3 regions of the Streptococcus sp. SN-1 genome follow, and region 3 is predicted to be linked to each of the others. Evidence: predicted binding sites of a transcription regulator. Region 3 holds the regulator's gene; each other region holds the start of a gene.
The links. The regulator CtsR, encoded in region 3, represses protease genes until heat stress. The targets are predictions, from matches to a motif close to TTGGTCAAAAAAGGTCAAANA.
Positions count from the first base shown of each region.

Region 1: the regulator CtsR is predicted to act here: its motif matches at 2,388-2,408, upstream of ACAM22_RS01575 (ATP-dependent Clp protease ATP-binding subunit).
Region 2: the regulator CtsR is predicted to act here: its motif matches at 1,484-1,504, upstream of clpP (ATP-dependent Clp protease proteolytic subunit ClpP).

Region 1 covers NZ_AP028929.1:335,805-341,618, forward strand. The annotation lists gene pbp2X (penicillin-binding protein PBP2X) at 1-1,359, shown strand, start outside; gene mraY (phospho-N-acetylmuramoyl-pentapeptide-transferase) at 1,361-2,341, shown strand; gene ACAM22_RS01575 (ATP-dependent Clp protease ATP-binding subunit) at 2,681-4,786, shown strand; gene ACAM22_RS01580 (S-ribosylhomocysteine lyase) at 4,953-5,435, opposite strand; gene ACAM22_RS01585 (DUF1846 domain-containing protein) at 5,530-5,814, opposite strand, start outside.
Region 2 covers NZ_AP028929.1:715,156-720,969, forward strand. The annotation lists gene ACAM22_RS03100 (TetR/AcrR family transcriptional regulator) at 1-193, shown strand, start outside; gene ACAM22_RS03105 (cytidine/deoxycytidylate deaminase family protein) at 212-679, shown strand; gene upp (uracil phosphoribosyltransferase) at 768-1,397, shown strand; gene clpP (ATP-dependent Clp protease proteolytic subunit ClpP) at 1,570-2,160, shown strand; gene ACAM22_RS03120 (YlbG family protein) at 2,239-2,526, shown strand; gene ACAM22_RS03125 (ABC transporter substrate-binding protein) at 2,590-3,750, shown strand; gene ACAM22_RS03130 (branched-chain amino acid ABC transporter permease) at 3,867-4,736, shown strand; gene ACAM22_RS03135 (branched-chain amino acid ABC transporter permease) at 4,740-5,696, shown strand; gene ACAM22_RS03140 (ABC transporter ATP-binding protein) at 5,696-5,814, shown strand, end outside.
Region 3 covers NZ_AP028929.1:39,019-44,832, forward strand. The annotation lists gene ACAM22_RS00205 (thiamine-binding protein) at 61-351, shown strand; gene ACAM22_RS00210 (ABC transporter permease) at 314-1,072, shown strand; gene ACAM22_RS00215 (ABC transporter substrate-binding protein) at 1,111-2,118, shown strand; gene ACAM22_RS00220 (ABC transporter ATP-binding protein) at 2,118-2,846, shown strand; gene ACAM22_RS00225 (CtsR family transcriptional regulator) at 2,965-3,423, shown strand; gene ACAM22_RS00230 (ATP-dependent Clp protease ATP-binding subunit) at 3,425-5,814, shown strand, end outside.

The DNA.
Region 1 (5,814 bases), 300 kb from region 3:
GGGGAAATTCTTGCAACGACGCAGAGACCAACCTTTGATGCCGATACTAAGGAAGGACTTACCAAGGACTTTGTTTGGCGTGATATCCTTTATCAAAGTAACTATGAGCCAGGGTCAACCATGAAGGTCATGACGCTCGCTGCTGCTATTGATAATAATACTTTCCCAGGAGGAGAAGTCTTCAATAGTAGTGAGTTAAAAGTAGCAGATGCTACTATCCGAGATTGGGATGTCAATGAAGGATTAACTGGCGGAGGAATGATGACCTTTTCTCAAGGGTTTGCGCACTCAAGTAACGTTGGGATGACGCTTCTTGAGCAAAAGATGGGAGATGCTACCTGGCTGGATTATCTAAGTCGCTTTAAATTTGGTGTTCCGACTCGTTTTGGCTTGACGGATGAATATGCAGGCCAACTTCCGGCTGACAATATCGTAAATATTGCTCAGAGTTCATTTGGACAAGGGATTTCAGTGACCCAGACGCAAATGATTCGTGCCTTTACAGCTATTGCTAATGATGGAGTTATGCTGGAGCCAAAATTTATAAGTGCTATTTATGATACTAACAATCAGTCTGTACGAAAGTCTCAAAAAGAGATTGTAGGAAAACCTGTATCTGAAGATGCAGCAAGCTTGACTCGTACTAACATGATATTAGTTGGGACGGACCCTCTATATGGAACTATGTATAATCACCAAACAGGAAAGCCAATTATAACAGTTCCTGGACAAAATGTAGCAGTTAAATCCGGTACGGCTCAAATCGCTGATGAGAAAAATGGAGGCTACTTGGTTGGTTCTACCAATTATATTTTCTCAGTTGTGACTATGAATCCTGCTGAAAATCCTGATTTTATCTTGTATGTAACGGTTCAACAGCCTGAGCATTATTCAGCTGTCCAGTTGGGAGAGTTTTCCAATCCAATCTTGGAGCGGGCTTCAGCGATGAAAGAATCTCTGAACCTTCAATCTCCAGCTAAGAATTTAGATCAAGTGACGACAGAATCTTCGTATGCAATGCCTAGCATCAAGGATATTTCACCTGGTGATTTGGCGGAAGCCTTACGTCGAAATATTGTGCAACCAATCGTTGTTGGTACTGGAACAAAGATTAAAGAGACTTCTGTAGAAGAAGGAAAAAATCTTGCACCAAACCAACAAGTTCTCCTTTTATCGGATAAGGTAGAAGAAATTCCAGATATGTATGGCTGGAAAAAAGAGACTGCTGAGGCCTTTGCTAAATGGTTGGATATTGAGCTGGAATTTGAAGGTTCAGGTTCTGTTGTTCAGAAGCAAGACGTTCGGACCAATACAGCTATCAAAAACATTAAAAAAATTAAATTAACTTTAGGAGACTAATATGTTTATTTCTATCAGTGCTGGAATTGTGACATTTTTACTAACTTTAGTAGGAATTCCGGCCTTTATCCAATTTTATAGAAAGGCGCAAATTACAGGCCAGCAGATGCATGAGGATGTCAAACAGCACCAGGCAAAAGCTGGGACTCCTACAATGGGAGGTTTGGTTTTCTTAATTGCTTCTGTTTTGGTTACCTTCTTTTTTACCTTATTTAGTAATCAACTCAGCAATAATGTCGGTATGATTTTATTTATCTTGGTTCTTTATGGTTTAATCGGATTTTTAGATGATTTCCTCAAGGTCTTCCGTAAAATCAATGAGGGTCTTAATCCCAAACAGAAATTGGCTCTTCAGCTTCTAGGTGGTGTCATTTTCTACCTTTTTTATGAGCGCGGTGGAGATATGCTTTCTGTCTTTGGTTACCAAGTGCATCTAGGGATTTTCTATATTGTCTTCGCTCTTTTCTGGCTAGTCGGTTTTTCAAACGCAGTAAACTTGACAGACGGTATTGATGGTTTAGCTAGTATTTCCGTTGTGATTAGTTTGTCTGCCTATGGAGTTATTGCCTATGTGCAAGGTCAGATGGATATCCTTCTAGTGATTCTTGCTATGATTGGTGGTTTGCTTGGGTTCTTTGTCTTTAACCATAAGCCTGCTAAAGTCTTTATGGGAGATGTGGGAAGTTTGGCTCTCGGTGGAATGCTGGCAGCTATCTCTATGGCCCTCCACCAAGAATGGACTCTCTTGATTATCGGAATTATTTATGTCTTTGAAACAACCTCAGTCATGATGCAAGTCAGTTATTTCAAACTGACAGGTGGCAAACGTATTTTCCGTATGACGCCTGTACATCACCATTTTGAGCTTGGAGGATTGTCTGGTAAAGGAAATCCTTGGAGCGAGTGGAAGGTTGATTTCTTCTTTTGGGGAATAGGGATTCTAGCAAGTCTCCTGACCCTAGCAATTTTATATTTGATGTAAGAATGGCACCCTGATGTTTCAGGGTGTTTTTGCATTCTAAAAAATATTGGTCAATTAAAGTCAAAATCCTTGACCTTTTCTGACTAATGTAGTATATTATGAACGTAAGGTAAATGAAAGCCTTACTAGAACACTTATTTAAAGTAAAATAGAAAGAGGTGGGGTCTATGTTTAATCTAGAAATCTTCAGAAGTAAAGATAGTCTACTCCTGCTTGAAAAAGAAAAACCAGAAATAGTACGTAGAGTAGCGATTTAGCTAGTCTAAATTTTTTAAAACAAAGGTCAAAGATAGTCAATATCAGTAATCATAACTAAGTAAACAAAAAGAGGTAAAGAATATGAACAACAACTTTAATAATTTTAACAACATGGATGATTTATTTAACCAATTGATGGGTGGTATGCGAGGCTACAGTTCTGAAAATCGTCGTTACTTGATTAATGGACGTGAAGTGACACCTGAGGAATTTGCTCACTATCGTGCGACTGGTCAATTACCAGGAAATGCAGAAGCTGATGGACAAATGCAACAACAGGTTTCAGGTATGAAACAAGATGGTGTCCTTGCTAAACTGGGTCGAAACTTAACAGCAGAAGCGCGTGAGGGCAAGCTGGATCCAGTCATCGGACGAAACAAGGAAATTCAAGAGACATCTGAAATCCTCTCACGCCGTACCAAGAACAATCCTGTTTTAGTCGGAGATGCAGGTGTTGGTAAGACAGCAGTTGTCGAAGGCTTGGCACAAGCCATTGTGAACGGTGATGTTCCAGCTGCTATTAAGAATAAGGAAATTATTTCCATTGATATCTCAGGTCTTGAGGCTGGTACTCAATATCGTGGTAGCTTTGAAGAAAACGTTCAAAATTTAGTCAATGAAGTAAAAGAAGCGGGAAATATCATTCTCTTCTTTGATGAAATTCATCAAATTCTCGGTGCTGGTAGCACTGGTGGAGATAGTGGTTCTAAAGGGCTTGCGGACATTCTCAAACCAGCTCTCTCTCGTGGTGAATTGACCGTTATTGGAGCGACAACTCAAGACGAATACCGTAACACCATCTTGAAGAATGCGGCTCTTGCTCGTCGTTTTAACGAAGTCAAGGTCAATGCTCCTTCAGCAGAGGACACTTTTAAAATCCTTCAAGGAATTCGTGACCTCTACCAACAACACCACAATGTTATCTTGCCAGACGAAGTTTTGAAAGCAGCAGTGGATTATTCTGTTCAGTATATTCCACAACGTAGTTTGCCAGATAAGGCTATTGACCTTGTCGATGTAACGGCAGCTCACTTAGCAGCTCAGCATCCAGTAACAGATGTACATGCTGTTGAACGTGAAATTGAGGCAGAAAAAGACAAGCAAGAAAAAGCTGTTGAGGCAGAAGATTTTGAAGCAGCTCTAAACTATAAAACACGCATTGCAGAATTGGAAAAGAAAATCGAAAATCACACAGAAGATATGAAAGTGACTGCAAGTGTCAATGATGTGGCTGAATCTGTAGAACGAATGACGGGAATTCCAGTATCACAAATGGGAACATCAGACATCGAACGTTTGAAAGATATGGCTCATCGCTTGCAAGATAAGGTAATCGGTCAAGACAAGGCGGTAGAAGCGGTATCTCGTGCTATCCGTCGTAACCGTGCTGGTTTTGATGAAGGCAATCGTCCAATCGGTAGCTTCCTCTTTGTAGGTCCAACTGGGGTTGGTAAGACAGAACTTGCTAAGCAATTAGCGCTTGATATGTTTGGAACTAAGGACGCAATCATTCGTTTGGATATGTCTGAATTCAGTGACCGCACAGCCGTTTCTAAGCTAATTGGTACAACTGCAGGTTATGTTGGTTACGATGACAACAACAATACCTTGACAGAACGCGTCCGTCGTAATCCTTACTCTATCATTCTCTTGGATGAAATTGAAAAGGCTGATCCTCAAGTCATTACCCTTCTCCTCCAAGTCTTGGATGATGGTCGTTTGACAGATGGTCAAGGTAACACTGTCAACTTCAAGAATACGGTGATTATCGCAACTTCAAACGCAGGCTTTGGTTACGAAGCTAACTTGACAGAAGATGCGGACAAACCAGAATTGATGGATCGTTTGAAACCTTACTTCCGTCCAGAATTCCTTAACCGTTTCAATGCTGTCATCGAATTCTCACACTTGAGCAAAGAAGACCTTTCTAAGATTGTGGACTTGATGTTGGCTGAAGTCAACCAAACCTTGGCTAAGAAAGACATTGATTTGTCAGTCAGTCAAGCGGCTAAGGACTATATCACAGAAGAAGGCTATGACGAAGTCATGGGTGTTCGTCCTCTCCGTCGTGTGGTTGAACAAGAAATTCGTGATAAGGTGACAGACTTCCACTTGGATCATTTAGATGCCAAACACCTAGAAGCAGATATGGAAGAGGGTGGTTTAGTTATTCGTGAAAAAGCCTAATACTCTTCGAAAATCAAATTCAAACCACGTCAACTTCGCCTTGCCGTACTCAAGTACAGCCTGCGGCTAGTTTCCTAGTTTGCTCTTTGATTTTCATTGAGTATAAGACAAAATTTTGAGAATAAAAAAGAAGGAGCCAGCTGAAAAGCCGGTTCCTTTTTTGTGTTTAGATGACATGACGCTCAAAGGCATCATCTGAAATTCCTTGTTCTAGAATAAGTTTTGCCCATTCTTTAGCAGAAAAGAGGCTATGGTCCTTGTAGTTTCCGCAAGATTCGATGGTTGTTCCAGGAACATCTTCCCAAGTAGTAGTCTCAGCGATTTCCTTGAGCGAATCCTTGATAACGGTAGCGATTTCAGCACTAGTGTGACGTCCCCACATAATCATGTGGAAGCCTGTGCGGCAACCAAATGGTGAACAGTCAATCATACCGTCAATGCGGGTGCGGATGAGTTTGGCCAAGAGGTGCTCGATAGTGTGAAGGCCAGCAGTAGGGATAGAGTCTTCGTTTGGTTGCACCAAGCGAATATCATAATTGGAGATGATGTCTCCTTTTGGTCCTGTTTCTTCCCCAATCAAGCGAACATAGGGTGCTTTAACAATAGTGTGGTCAAGTTCAAAACTTTCAACAATAACTTCTTTTGACATGGTAAATCCTTTCAGTTTTCTTCTTTCATTATAACATAAAGCTGGCTCTTGAGACAGAGAGAAAACCTCTCCGAGGGTGGAGAGGTTCGAAGCTTTACTTACGATACAAGCGGTCGTATTGGTAGTATGGGTCAAAGGTTACATTGATACCTAGTTTACGAAGGACATTCTTGTCTTCATCGGTCAAGATGATGGTTGAGTGGGCTTCGCTTCCTTTGAGGTTGCCAAGTTCTTCCATAGCGCGAGCAGCGTCAGGATTTTCTGTAGCTGTGATAGCCAGTGCAATCAAAATTTCATTTGAATGAAGGCGTGGATTGCGGCTACCCAGATGATCGATTTTAAGACCTTGGATTGGCTTGACAACTTCTGGTTCGATTAG
Region 2 (5,814 bases), 680 kb from region 3:
GGAAAAAATCTTTGTCCAAGCCATGCAGGAATTTTTAGAAAAATACCATGGGAAATCAAAAGGTGTCAGCTCTTATCTTCATTCCTTTTGGAGCTCGGCCATCGTTTCTGTCCTTCTAAAATGGATCAAGGATGGCATGAAGGTACCAGCTGAAAAGATTGCAGATTTAGGTTTACCATTTTTTAAAAAATAGAGAAAAAGGAGAAGAGATATGACTGAAAAAAGACTAGCATGGGATGAGTATTTTGCAGCCCAAGCCTTACTAATTGCCAATCGTTCCACTTGTAAACGTGCCAAAGTGGGCGCAATTTTGGTAAAGGATAATAAAGTTATTTCCACTGGTTATAATGGTTCGGTGTCAGGGACTGAGCATTGTATTGATCACGAATGTCTGGTCATCGAAGGTCACTGTGTTCGCACTCTTCACGCAGAGGTTAATGCCATTCTCCAAGGTGCAGAACGTGGGGTTCCCAAAGGCTTTACAGCCTATGTGACCCATTTTCCATGTCTAAACTGTACAAAACAATTGCTTCAGGTTGGTTGCAAGCGTGTGGTTTATATCAACCAGTACAGAATGGACGACTACGCCCAATACCTTTATCAAGAAAAAGGGACAGAATTGACTCATTTACCACTTGAGACAGTACAGACAGCTCTTAAAGAGGCTGATCTAATGTAAAAAATATCAAAAATAAATGGTTTAGAAAGATTTTTAAACCGTTTTTTGGTATAATAAGAAGAATAAATTGAAAGAAGGAATTCCAAAAATGGGAAAAATTGAAGTTATTAATCATCCACTGATTCAACACAAATTGTCAATCTTACGTCGTACAGATACTTCTACAAAAGCTTTCCGTGAGCTAGTAGATGAGATTGCAATGTTGATGGGATATGAAGTACTTCGTGATCTTCCACTAGAAGATGTGGAAATCGAAACACCAATCACAAAAACAGTTCAAAAACAATTGGCAGGTAAGAAATTGGCTATCGTTCCAATCTTGCGTGCAGGTATCGGGATGGTTGATGGACTTTTGAGCTTGGTTCCAGCTGCTAAAGTTGGCCACATCGGTATGTACCGTGATGAAGAAACGCTTCAACCAGTTGAGTACTTGGTGAAATTGCCTGAAGATATTGACCAACGTCAAATTTTTGTGGTAGACCCAATGTTGGCAACAGGTGGTTCAGCAATCTTGGCTGTTGATTCTCTTAAAAAACGTGGCGCATCAAATATCAAATTTGTCTGCCTTGTATCAGCACCAGAAGGTGTAAAAGCTCTTCAAGAAGCTCATCCAGATGTAGAAATCTTTACAGCAGCCTTGGATGAACGTTTGAACGAACACGGTTATATCGTTCCAGGTCTTGGAGATGCTGGGGACCGCTTGTTCGGTACAAAATAGAATTAAAAAGAGATTGACTTGGAAAAGGATTTCCAGTCACGAAAGGAGGTTGAATTTTTGTTTCTGTCTAATGAAAACAGAGCAAAAATTTGACCTTTTTTGACCAAGATATTATAATAGTCTTATCTTCAGTCATTTGACCAACAAAATTAAAACTCAAAAGGAGAAATAAATGATTCCTGTAGTTATTGAACAAACAAGCCGTGGAGAACGTTCCTACGATATTTACTCACGTCTTCTCAAAGACCGCATCATTATGCTGACAGGTCCCGTTGAAGACAATATGGCTAACTCTGTTATTGCCCAATTGCTTTTCTTAGATGCCCAAGATAGTACAAAAGATATTTACCTTTATGTCAATACACCTGGTGGTTCTGTTTCAGCTGGTTTGGCAATCGTTGATACCATGAACTTTATCAAGGCAGATGTCCAAACTATCGTTATGGGGATGGCTGCATCTATGGGGACTGTCATCGCGTCAAGTGGAGCAAAAGGTAAACGTTTCATGCTTCCAAATGCAGAGTATATGATTCACCAACCGATGGGTGGTACAGGTGGTGGTACCCAACAAACTGATATGGCGATCGCTGCAGAACACTTGCTTAAAACTCGTAACATCTTGGAAAAAATATTGGCTGAAAATTCAGGTCAGTCAATCGAAAAAGTCCATGCAGATGCAGAACGAGATAACTGGATGAGCGCCCAAGAAACACTTGAATATGGCTTTATTGATGAAATCATGGCCAACAATTCATTGAATTAATGATGAAAGAAGGCAAACTCGACTGGGTTTGCTTTTTTTGGTATAATAGTGAGAGATTTCTTAGAAAGAGGATTTATCATGTTTGAAAAAGTCAAACGATCTGGCTTGATTATCTATCTTTACTATAATCGTGATGCCAAAAAATTGCAGGATTATGGAGATATTACCTATCATTCCAAGAAACATCGTTACTTACAACTCTATGTTCCAACTCAAGAAATGGAGCAATTGGTCGGGCGCTTGGGCAAGGAAAAGTTTATAAAAAAAGTCAGGGTTTGTCATATCCAAGAGCTGGAAACACCCTTTGTGGGCAATCTTCATCGAGAGGAAAACGTTATCATCGAAAAAGTTCAAGAAAAGTGTTGACAATTTTCTGATAATTCGGTATATTCTTAACATGCTATTTAAGAAATAAGGAGACAAAAAAAGATGAAGAAAAAATTTGCCCTATCGTTTGTGGCGCTTGCAAGTGTAGCACTTCTTGCAGCCTGTGGAGAAGTGAAGTCTGGAGCGTCAAACGCTGCTGGTAACTCAGTAGATGAAAAGACAATCAAAATCGGATTTAACTTTGAAGAAACTGGTGCCGTAGCAGCCTACGGTACATCTGAACAAAAAGGTGCCCAACTTGCCGTTGATGAAATCAATGCTGCAGGTGGTATCGATGGAAAACAAATCGAAGTAGTCGATAAAGATAACAAGTCTGAAACAGCTGAGGCGGCTTCAGTAACAACTAACCTTGTAACCCAATCTAAAGTATCAGCAATCGTAGGACCTGCGACATCTGGTGCAACTGCAGCTGCGGTAGCTAACGCTACAAAAGCAGGTGTTCCATTGATTTCGCCAAGTGCGACTCAAGATGGATTGACTAAAGGTCAAGATTACCTCTTTATCGGAACTTTCCAAGATAGCTTCCAAGGAAAAATTATCTCAAACTATGTTTCTGAAAAATTGCAAGCTAAGAAAGTTGTTCTTTACACTGATAATGCTAGCGACTATGCTAAAGGTATTGCCAAAGCCTTCCGTGAAGCTTACAAAGGTGAAATCGTTGCAGATGAAACTTTCGTAGCAGGTGACACAGACTTCCAAGCAGCCCTTACAAAAATGAAAGGGAAAGATTTTGATGCTATCATCGTTCCTGGTTACTACACTGAAGCTGGTAAAATTGTAAACCAAGCGCGTGGTATGGGAATTGACAAACCAATCGTTGGTGGTGATGGATTCAACGGTGAAGAGTTTGTACAACAAGCAACTCCTGAAAAAGCATCAAACATCTACTTTATCTCAGGCTTCTCAACTACTGTAGAAGTTTCAGCTAAAGCAAAAGCTTTCCTTGATGCTTACCGTGCTAAGTACAACGAAGAGCCTTCAACATTTGCAGCCTTGGCTTATGACTCAGTTCACCTTGTAGCAAACGCAGCAAAAGGTGCTAAAAACTCTGGTGAAATCAAGGATAACCTTGCTAAAACAAAAGATTTTGAAGGTGTGACTGGTCAAACAAGCTTTGATGCAGACCACAACACAGTCAAAACTGCTTACATGATGACCATGAACAATGGTAAGGTTGAAGCAGCAGAAGTTGTAAAACCATAATAGAAAAATGTTGAAATAGGGAATGAGCCTCTGACTCACTCCCTGTTTCGATGTTTAAGAACCTATCAAAAAGTGAGGGGAAACCCTCAAAATTATAAATAGAAAGAGTGAATCTTATGCTCCAACAACTAGTAAATGGTTTGATTCTAGGTAGTGTTTATGCGCTGTTAGCCCTAGGATATACCATGGTTTACGGAATTATCAAGCTCATCAACTTCGCCCACGGTGATATTTATATGATGGGAGCCTTTATCGGTTATTTCTTGATTAATTCTTTCCAAATGAATTTCTTTGTAGCTCTTATTGTAGCTATGTTAGCGACAGCCATTCTTGGTGTCGTGATTGAGTTCCTTGCTTACCGACCTTTGCGTCACTCTACTCGTATTGCTGTTTTGATTACGGCTATTGGGGTTTCTTTCCTATTGGAGTATGGGATGGTCTATCTGGTTGGTGCCAATACCCGTGCCTTCCCTCAAGCGATTCAAACAGTTCGCTATGATTTGGGACCAATCAGCTTAACAAATGTGCAGTTAATGATCTTGGCCATTTCCTTGATTTTGATGATTTTGTTACAGGTCATTGTCCAAAAGACTAAGATGGGGAAAGCCATGCGTGCTGTATCTGTAGATAGCGATGCGGCGCAATTGATGGGGATCAATGTAAACCGTACTATCAGCTTTACCTTTGCTTTGGGTTCAGCTCTTGCTGGTGCAGCTGGTGTTCTGATTGCCCTCTATTATAACTCTCTTGAGCCTTTGATGGGGGTTACTCCAGGTCTTAAGTCTTTCGTTGCCGCAGTACTTGGTGGTATCGGGATTATTCCTGGTGCGGCTCTTGGTGGTTTTGTGATTGGTTTATTGGAAACTTTTGCGACAGCCTTTGGAATGTCAGACTTCCGTGATGCCATTGTTTATGGAATCCTGTTGTTGATCTTGATTGTCCGCCCAGCAGGTATTCTTGGTAAAAATGTGAAAGAGAAGGTGTAAACGATGAAGGAAAATTTAAAAGTTAATATTCTATGGTTACTCCTTTTATTAGCTGGCTATGGCTTGATTAGTGTACTGGTTTCAGTCGGAGTACTCAACCTATTCTATGTACAGATTTTACAACAAATTGGAATTAATATTATTTTGGCTGTTGGTCTCAACTTAATCGTTGGTTTTTCAGGACAATTTTCACTTGGGCATGCTGGTTTCATGGCGATTGGTGCCTATGCCGCTGCTATTATTGGATCTAAATCACCAACCTACGGTGCCTTCTTTGGAGCTATGCTGATAGGGGCTTTGCTTTCAGGAGCAGTTGCCTTGCTTGTCGGAATTCCAACCTTGCGCTTGAAGGGGGATTACCTTGCGGTGGCGACTCTAGGTGTTTCTGAAATTATCCGTATCTTTATCATCAATGGCGGAAGCCTTACAAATGGTGCGGCAGGTATCTTGGGAATTCCTAACTTTACAACTTGGCAAATGGTTTACTTCTTTGTCGTGATTACAACTATTGCAACCTTGAACTTCTTGCGTAGTCCAATTGGTCGTTCAACCCTTTCTGTTCGTGAGGATGAAATCGCTGCTGAGTCAGTTGGGGTTAATACGACTAAAATTAAAATCATCGCCTTTGTCTTTGGTGCCATTACTGCAAGTATTGCAGGGTCACTTCAGGCAGGATTTATCGGTTCAGTTGTACCGAAAGATTACACTTTCATCAACTCAATCAATGTTTTGATTATTGTTGTATTTGGTGGACTTGGTTCCATTACAGGTGCAATCGTTTCAGCTATTGTTCTGGGAATTTTGAATATGCTTCTCCAAGATGTTGCTAGCGTGCGTATGATTATCTACGCTTTGGCCTTGGTATTGGTAATGATTTTCAGACCAGGTGGACTCCTTGGAACATGGGAATTGAGCCTATCACGTTTCTTTAAAAAATCTAAGAAGGAGGAACAAAACTAATGGCATTACTTGAAGTAAAACAGTTAACCAAACATTTTGGCGGTCTAACAGCTGTTGGAGATGTGACTCTTGAATTGAACGAAGGGGAACTGGTTGGACTAATCGGTCCAAATGGAGC
Region 3 (5,814 bases):
TTTCCATATATGGTAAAGGTTTTTCTTTTTGTCAAAGGAAAACGAGAAGAGGAGGTTTTTATGAAAGCAAGCATTGCCTTGCAAGTTTTACCCTTAGCACAGGGGATTAATCGGATTGCTGTTATCGATCAGGTCATTGCTTATCTACAAGCTCAAGAAGTGACCATGGTGGTGACACCATTTGAAACGGTCTTGGAAGGGGAGTTTGATGAGCTCATGCGCATTCTCAAAGAAGCGCTGGAAGTGGCAGGGCAGGAGGCAGATAATGTCTTTGCCAATGTCAAAATAAATGTAGGAGAGATTTTAAGTATTGATGAGAAACTTGAAAAGTATACTGAGACGACACATTAGTCTATTGGGCTTTATGGGGGTCTTGTCAATCTGGCAGTTAGCAGGTTTTCTTAAACTTCTCCCCAAGTTTATCCTGCCGACACCTCTTGAAATTCTCCTGTCCTTTGTTCGTGATAGAGAATTTCTCTGGCACCATAGCTGGGCCACCTTGAGAGTGGCTTTATTGGGGTTGGTTCTAGGAATCTTGATTGCCTGTCTCATGGCTGTACTTATGGATAGTTTGACTTGGCTCAATGACCTGATTTACCCTATGATGGTGGTTGTTCAGACCATTCCGACTATTGCCATAGCTCCTATCTTGGTCTTGTGGCTAGGTTATGGGATTTTGCCCAAGATTGTCTTGATTATCTTAACGACAACCTTCCCCATCATCGTCAGCATTTTGGACGGTTTTAGGCATTGTGACAAGGATATGCTGACCTTGTTTAGTCTGATGCGGGCCAAACCTTGGCAAATCCTGTGGCATTTTAAAATTCCAGTCAGTCTGCCTTACTTTTATGCAGGTCTGAGGGTCAGTGTCTCCTACGCCTTTATCACAACAGTGGTATCTGAGTGGTTGGGAGGCTTTGAAGGACTAGGTGTCTACATGATTCAGTCCAAGAAACTGTTTCAGTATGATACCATGTTTGCTATTATTATTCTGGTATCGATTATCAGCCTTTTGGGTATGAAGTTGGTCGATATTAGTGAAAAATATGTTATTAAATGGAAACGTTCGTAGAATAAGAATGTTTCTGAAAAAGAAAAGAGGAAATCAAAATGAAGAAAACATGGAAAGTGTTTTTAACTGTTTTAACAGCTCTTGTAGCTGTTGTGCTTGTGGCCTGTGGTCAAGGAACTGCTTCTAAGGATAACAAAGAGGCAGAACTTAAGAAAATCGACTTTATCCTAGACTGGACACCAAATACCAACCACACAGGGCTTTATGTTGCTAAGGAAAAAGGTTATTTCAAAGAATCTGGAGTGGATGTTGATTTGAAATTGCCACCAGAAGAAAGTTCTTCTGACTTGGTTATCAATGGTAAGGCACCATTTGCAGTGTATTTCCAAGACTATATGGCTAAAAAATTGGAAAAAGGGGCAGGAATTACTGCCGTTGCAGCTATCGTAGAGCACAATACATCAGGAATTATCTCTCGTAAATCTGACAATGTAGCTAGTCCAAAAGACTTGGTTGGTAAGAAATACGGGACATGGAATGACCCAACTGAACTTGCTATGTTGAAAACCTTGGTAGAATCTCAAGGCGGAGACTTTGAGAAGGTTGAAAAAGTACCAAATAACGACTCAAACTCAATCACACCGATTGCTAATGGAGTATTTGATACTGCATGGATCTACTACGGATGGGATGGAATCCTTGCTAAATCTCAAGGTGTAGAGGCTAACTTCATGTACTTGAAAGACTACGTTAAAGAATTTGACTACTACTCACCAGTTATCATCGCCAACAATGACTATCTAAAAGACAACAAAGAAGAAGCTCGCAAAGTTATCCAAGCTATCAAAAAAGGTTACCAATATGCTATGGAGCATCCAGAGGAAGCGGCAGATATCCTTATCAAGAATGCACCTGAACTTCAGGAAAAACGTGACTTTGTCATCGAATCTCAAAAATACTTGTCAAAAGAATACGCAAGTGACAAGGAAAAATGGGGTCAATTTGATGCAGCTCGCTGGAATGCCTTCTATAAATGGGATAAAGAAAATGGTATCCTTAAAGAAGACTTGACAGACAAAGGCTTCACCAATGAATTTGTGAAATAATGACAGAAATTAGACTAGAACACGTCAGTTATGCCTATGGTCAGGAGAGGATTTTAGAGGATATCAACCTACAGGTGACTTCAGGAGAAGTGGTTTCCATCCTAGGCCCTAGTGGTGTTGGAAAGACCACCCTCTTTAATCTAATCGCTGGGATTTTAGAAGTTCAGTCAGGGAGAATTGTCCTTGATGGGGAGGAGAATCCCAAGGGGCGCGTGAGTTATATGTTGCAAAAGGATCTCCTCTTGGAGCACAAGACGGTGCTTGGTAATATCATTCTGCCCCTCTTGATTCAAAAAGTGGATAAGGCGGAAGCCATTGCCCGCGCGGATGAAATTCTTGCGACCTTCCAGTTGACAGCTGTACGGGATAAGTATCCTCATGAACTCAGTGGTGGGATGCGTCAGCGTGTAGCCTTGCTTCGAACTTACCTTTTCGGGCACAAGCTCTTTCTCTTGGATGAGGCCTTTAGTGCCTTGGATGAGATGACCAAGATGGAACTCCACGCTTGGTACCTTGAGATTCACAAGCAGTTGCAACTGACAACATTGATTATCACGCATAGTATCGAGGAGGCTCTCAGTCTCAGCGACCGCATCTATATCTTGAAAAATCGCCCTGGGCAGATTGTTTCAGAAATTAAACCAGATTGGTCTGAAGATGAGGACAAAGAGGTTCAAAAGATTGCCTACAAACGTCAAATCTTAGCGGAGTTAGGCTTAGATAAGTAGAGAAATAGGGAGTTGGTGAAGATTATCCTTTACCAGCGCCCTTTTTCTTTTAAAAATGAGAAAATTTCGGTATAATAGTCAAAGATAGTCAAGGTTTAAAGAGAGAGGTGGGTTTGTAATGAGATTTAAAAATACATCGGATCATATTGAGGCCTACATCAAGGCGATTTTAGATCAATCTGGAATTGTGGAGTTGCAACGGAGTCAGTTAGCAGATACTTTTCAGGTTGTTCCTAGTCAGATCAACTATGTGATTAAGACACGCTTTACGGAAAGTAGAGGCTACTTGGTTGAAAGTAAGCGTGGTGGTGGAGGCTACATTCGTATAGGACGGATTGAGTTTTCTAGTCATCATGAAATGCTCAAGGAGCTGCTTTACTCGATTGGTGAGCGGGTCAGTCAAGAAATTTATGAAGATATTCTTCAGCTTTTAGTTGAGCAAGAACTGATGACCAAGCAGGAGATGAATTTGCTAGTATCAGTAGCTTTGGATCGCGTTCTAGGAGAGGAAGCTCCAGTTGTTCGTGCAAATATGCTAAGACAGGTCATACAAGAGGTAGATAGAAAAGGGAAGTAAGATGAACTATTCAAAAGCATTGAATGAATGTATTGAAAGTGCCTACATGGTTGCTGGCCATTTTGGAGCTCGTTACCTAGAGTCTTGGCACTTGTTGATTGCCATGTCCAATCACAGTTATAGTGTGGCAGGGGCGACTTTAAATGATTATCCATATGAGATAGACCGTTTAGAAGAGGTGGCTTTGGAACTGACTGAAACGGACTATAGCCAGGATGAAACCTTTACGGAATTGCCGTTCTCCCATCGTTTACAGGTTCTTTTTGATGAAGCGGAATATGTGGCGTCAGTGGTTCATGCTAAGGTGCTAGGGACAGAGCATGTCTTCTATGCGATTTTGCATGATGGTAATGCATTGGCAACTCGTATATTGGAAAGGGCAGGTTTTTCTTATGAAGACAAGAAAGATCAGGTCAAGATTGCTGCACTTCGTCGAAATTTAGAAGAACGGGCAGGCTGGACTCGTGAAGACCTCAAGGCTTTACGCCAACGCCATCGTACCGTAGCTGACAAGCAAAATTCTATGGCTAATATGATGGGAATGCCGCAGACTCCTAGTGGTGGTCTCGAGGACTATACGCATGATTTGACAGAGCAAGCGCGTTCTGGCAAGTTGGAGCCAGTCATCGGTCGGGATAAGGAAATCTCGCGTATGATTCAAATCTTGAGCCGGAAAACCAAGAATAATCCTGTCTTGGTTGGAGATGCGGGTGTCGGGAAAACAGCTCTGGCGCTTGGTCTTGCCCAGCGTATTGCTAGTGGGGATGTGCCTGCGGAAATGGCTAAGATGCGCGTGTTAGAGCTTGATTTGATGAATGTCGTCGCAGGGACACGTTTCCGTGGTGACTTTGAAGAACGCATGAATAATATCATCAAGGATATTGAAGAAGATGGTCAAGTAATTCTATTTATCGACGAACTCCACACCATCATGGGTTCTGGGAGCGGGATTGATTCGACCCTAGATGCGGCTAATATCTTGAAGCCAGCCTTGGCGCGTGGAACTTTGAGAACGGTTGGTGCCACCACTCAGGAAGAGTACCAAAAACACATTGAAAAAGACGCGGCCCTTTCTCGTCGTTTCGCCAAAGTGACGATTGAAGAGCCAAGTGTGGCCGACAGTATGGCCATTTTGCAAGGTTTGAAGGTGACTTATGAGAAACATCACCGGGTGCAAATCACAGATGAAGCGGTTGAAACAGCTGTCAAGATGGCTCATCGTTACTTGACTAGCCGTCACTTGCCAGACTCTGCTATCGATCTCTTGGACGAAGCAGCGGCAACAGTGCAAAATAAGGCTAAGCATGTAAAAGCAGACGATTCAGGCTTGAGTCCAGCTGACAAGGCCTTGATGGATGGTAAGTGGAAACAAGCGGCCCAGCTAATTGCAAAAGAAGAGGAAGTGCCTGTCTATAAAGACCTGGTGACAGAGTCTGATATTTTGACTACCTTGAGTCGCTTGTCAGGTATCCCAGTTCAAAAATTGACTCAGACTGATGCTAAGAAATACCTGAATCTGGAAACTGAATTGCACAAACGTGTCATCGGGCAAGATCAAGCTGTTTCAAGCATTAGCCGTGCGATTCGTCGCAACCAGTCAGGGATTCGCAGTCATAAGCGTCCGATTGGTTCCTTTATGTTCTTAGGGCCTACAGGTGTCGGTAAGACCGAATTGGCCAAGGCTCTGGCAGAAGTTCTTTTTGACGATGAATCAGCCCTTATCCGCTTTGATATGAGTGAGTATATGGAGAAATTTGCAGCCAGTCGTCTCAACGGAGCTCCTCCAGGCTATGTGGGTTATGAAGAAGGTGGGGAGTTGACTGAGAAGGTCCGCAACAAACCATACTCTGTTCTCCTCTTTGATGAGGTAGAGAAGGCCCATCCAGACATCTTTAATGTTCTCTTGCAGGTTCTGGATGACGGTGTATTGACTGATAGCAAGGGCCGCAAGGTCGACTTTTCAAATACCATTATCATCATGACGTCAAACCTTGGTGCGACAGCCCTTCGGGATGACAAGACAGTCGGCTTTGGAGCTAAGGATATCCGTTTTGACCAGGAAAATATGGAAAAACGTATGTTTGAAGAGCTGAAAAAGGCTTACAGACCGGAGTTTATTAACCGTATTGATGAAAAGGTGGTCTTCCATAGCCTATCTAGCGACCATATGCAGGAAGTGGTGAAGATTATGGTCAAACCTTTAGTGGCAAGTTTGGCTGAAAAAGGAATTGACTTGAAATTACAAGCTTCCGCACTGAAATTATTGGCAAATCAAGGATATGACCCAGAGATGGGAGCCCGTCCACTTCGCAGAACCCTGCAAACAGAAGTGGAGGACAAGTTGGCAGAACTTCTTCTTAAGGGAGATTTAGTGGCAGGCAGCACACTTAA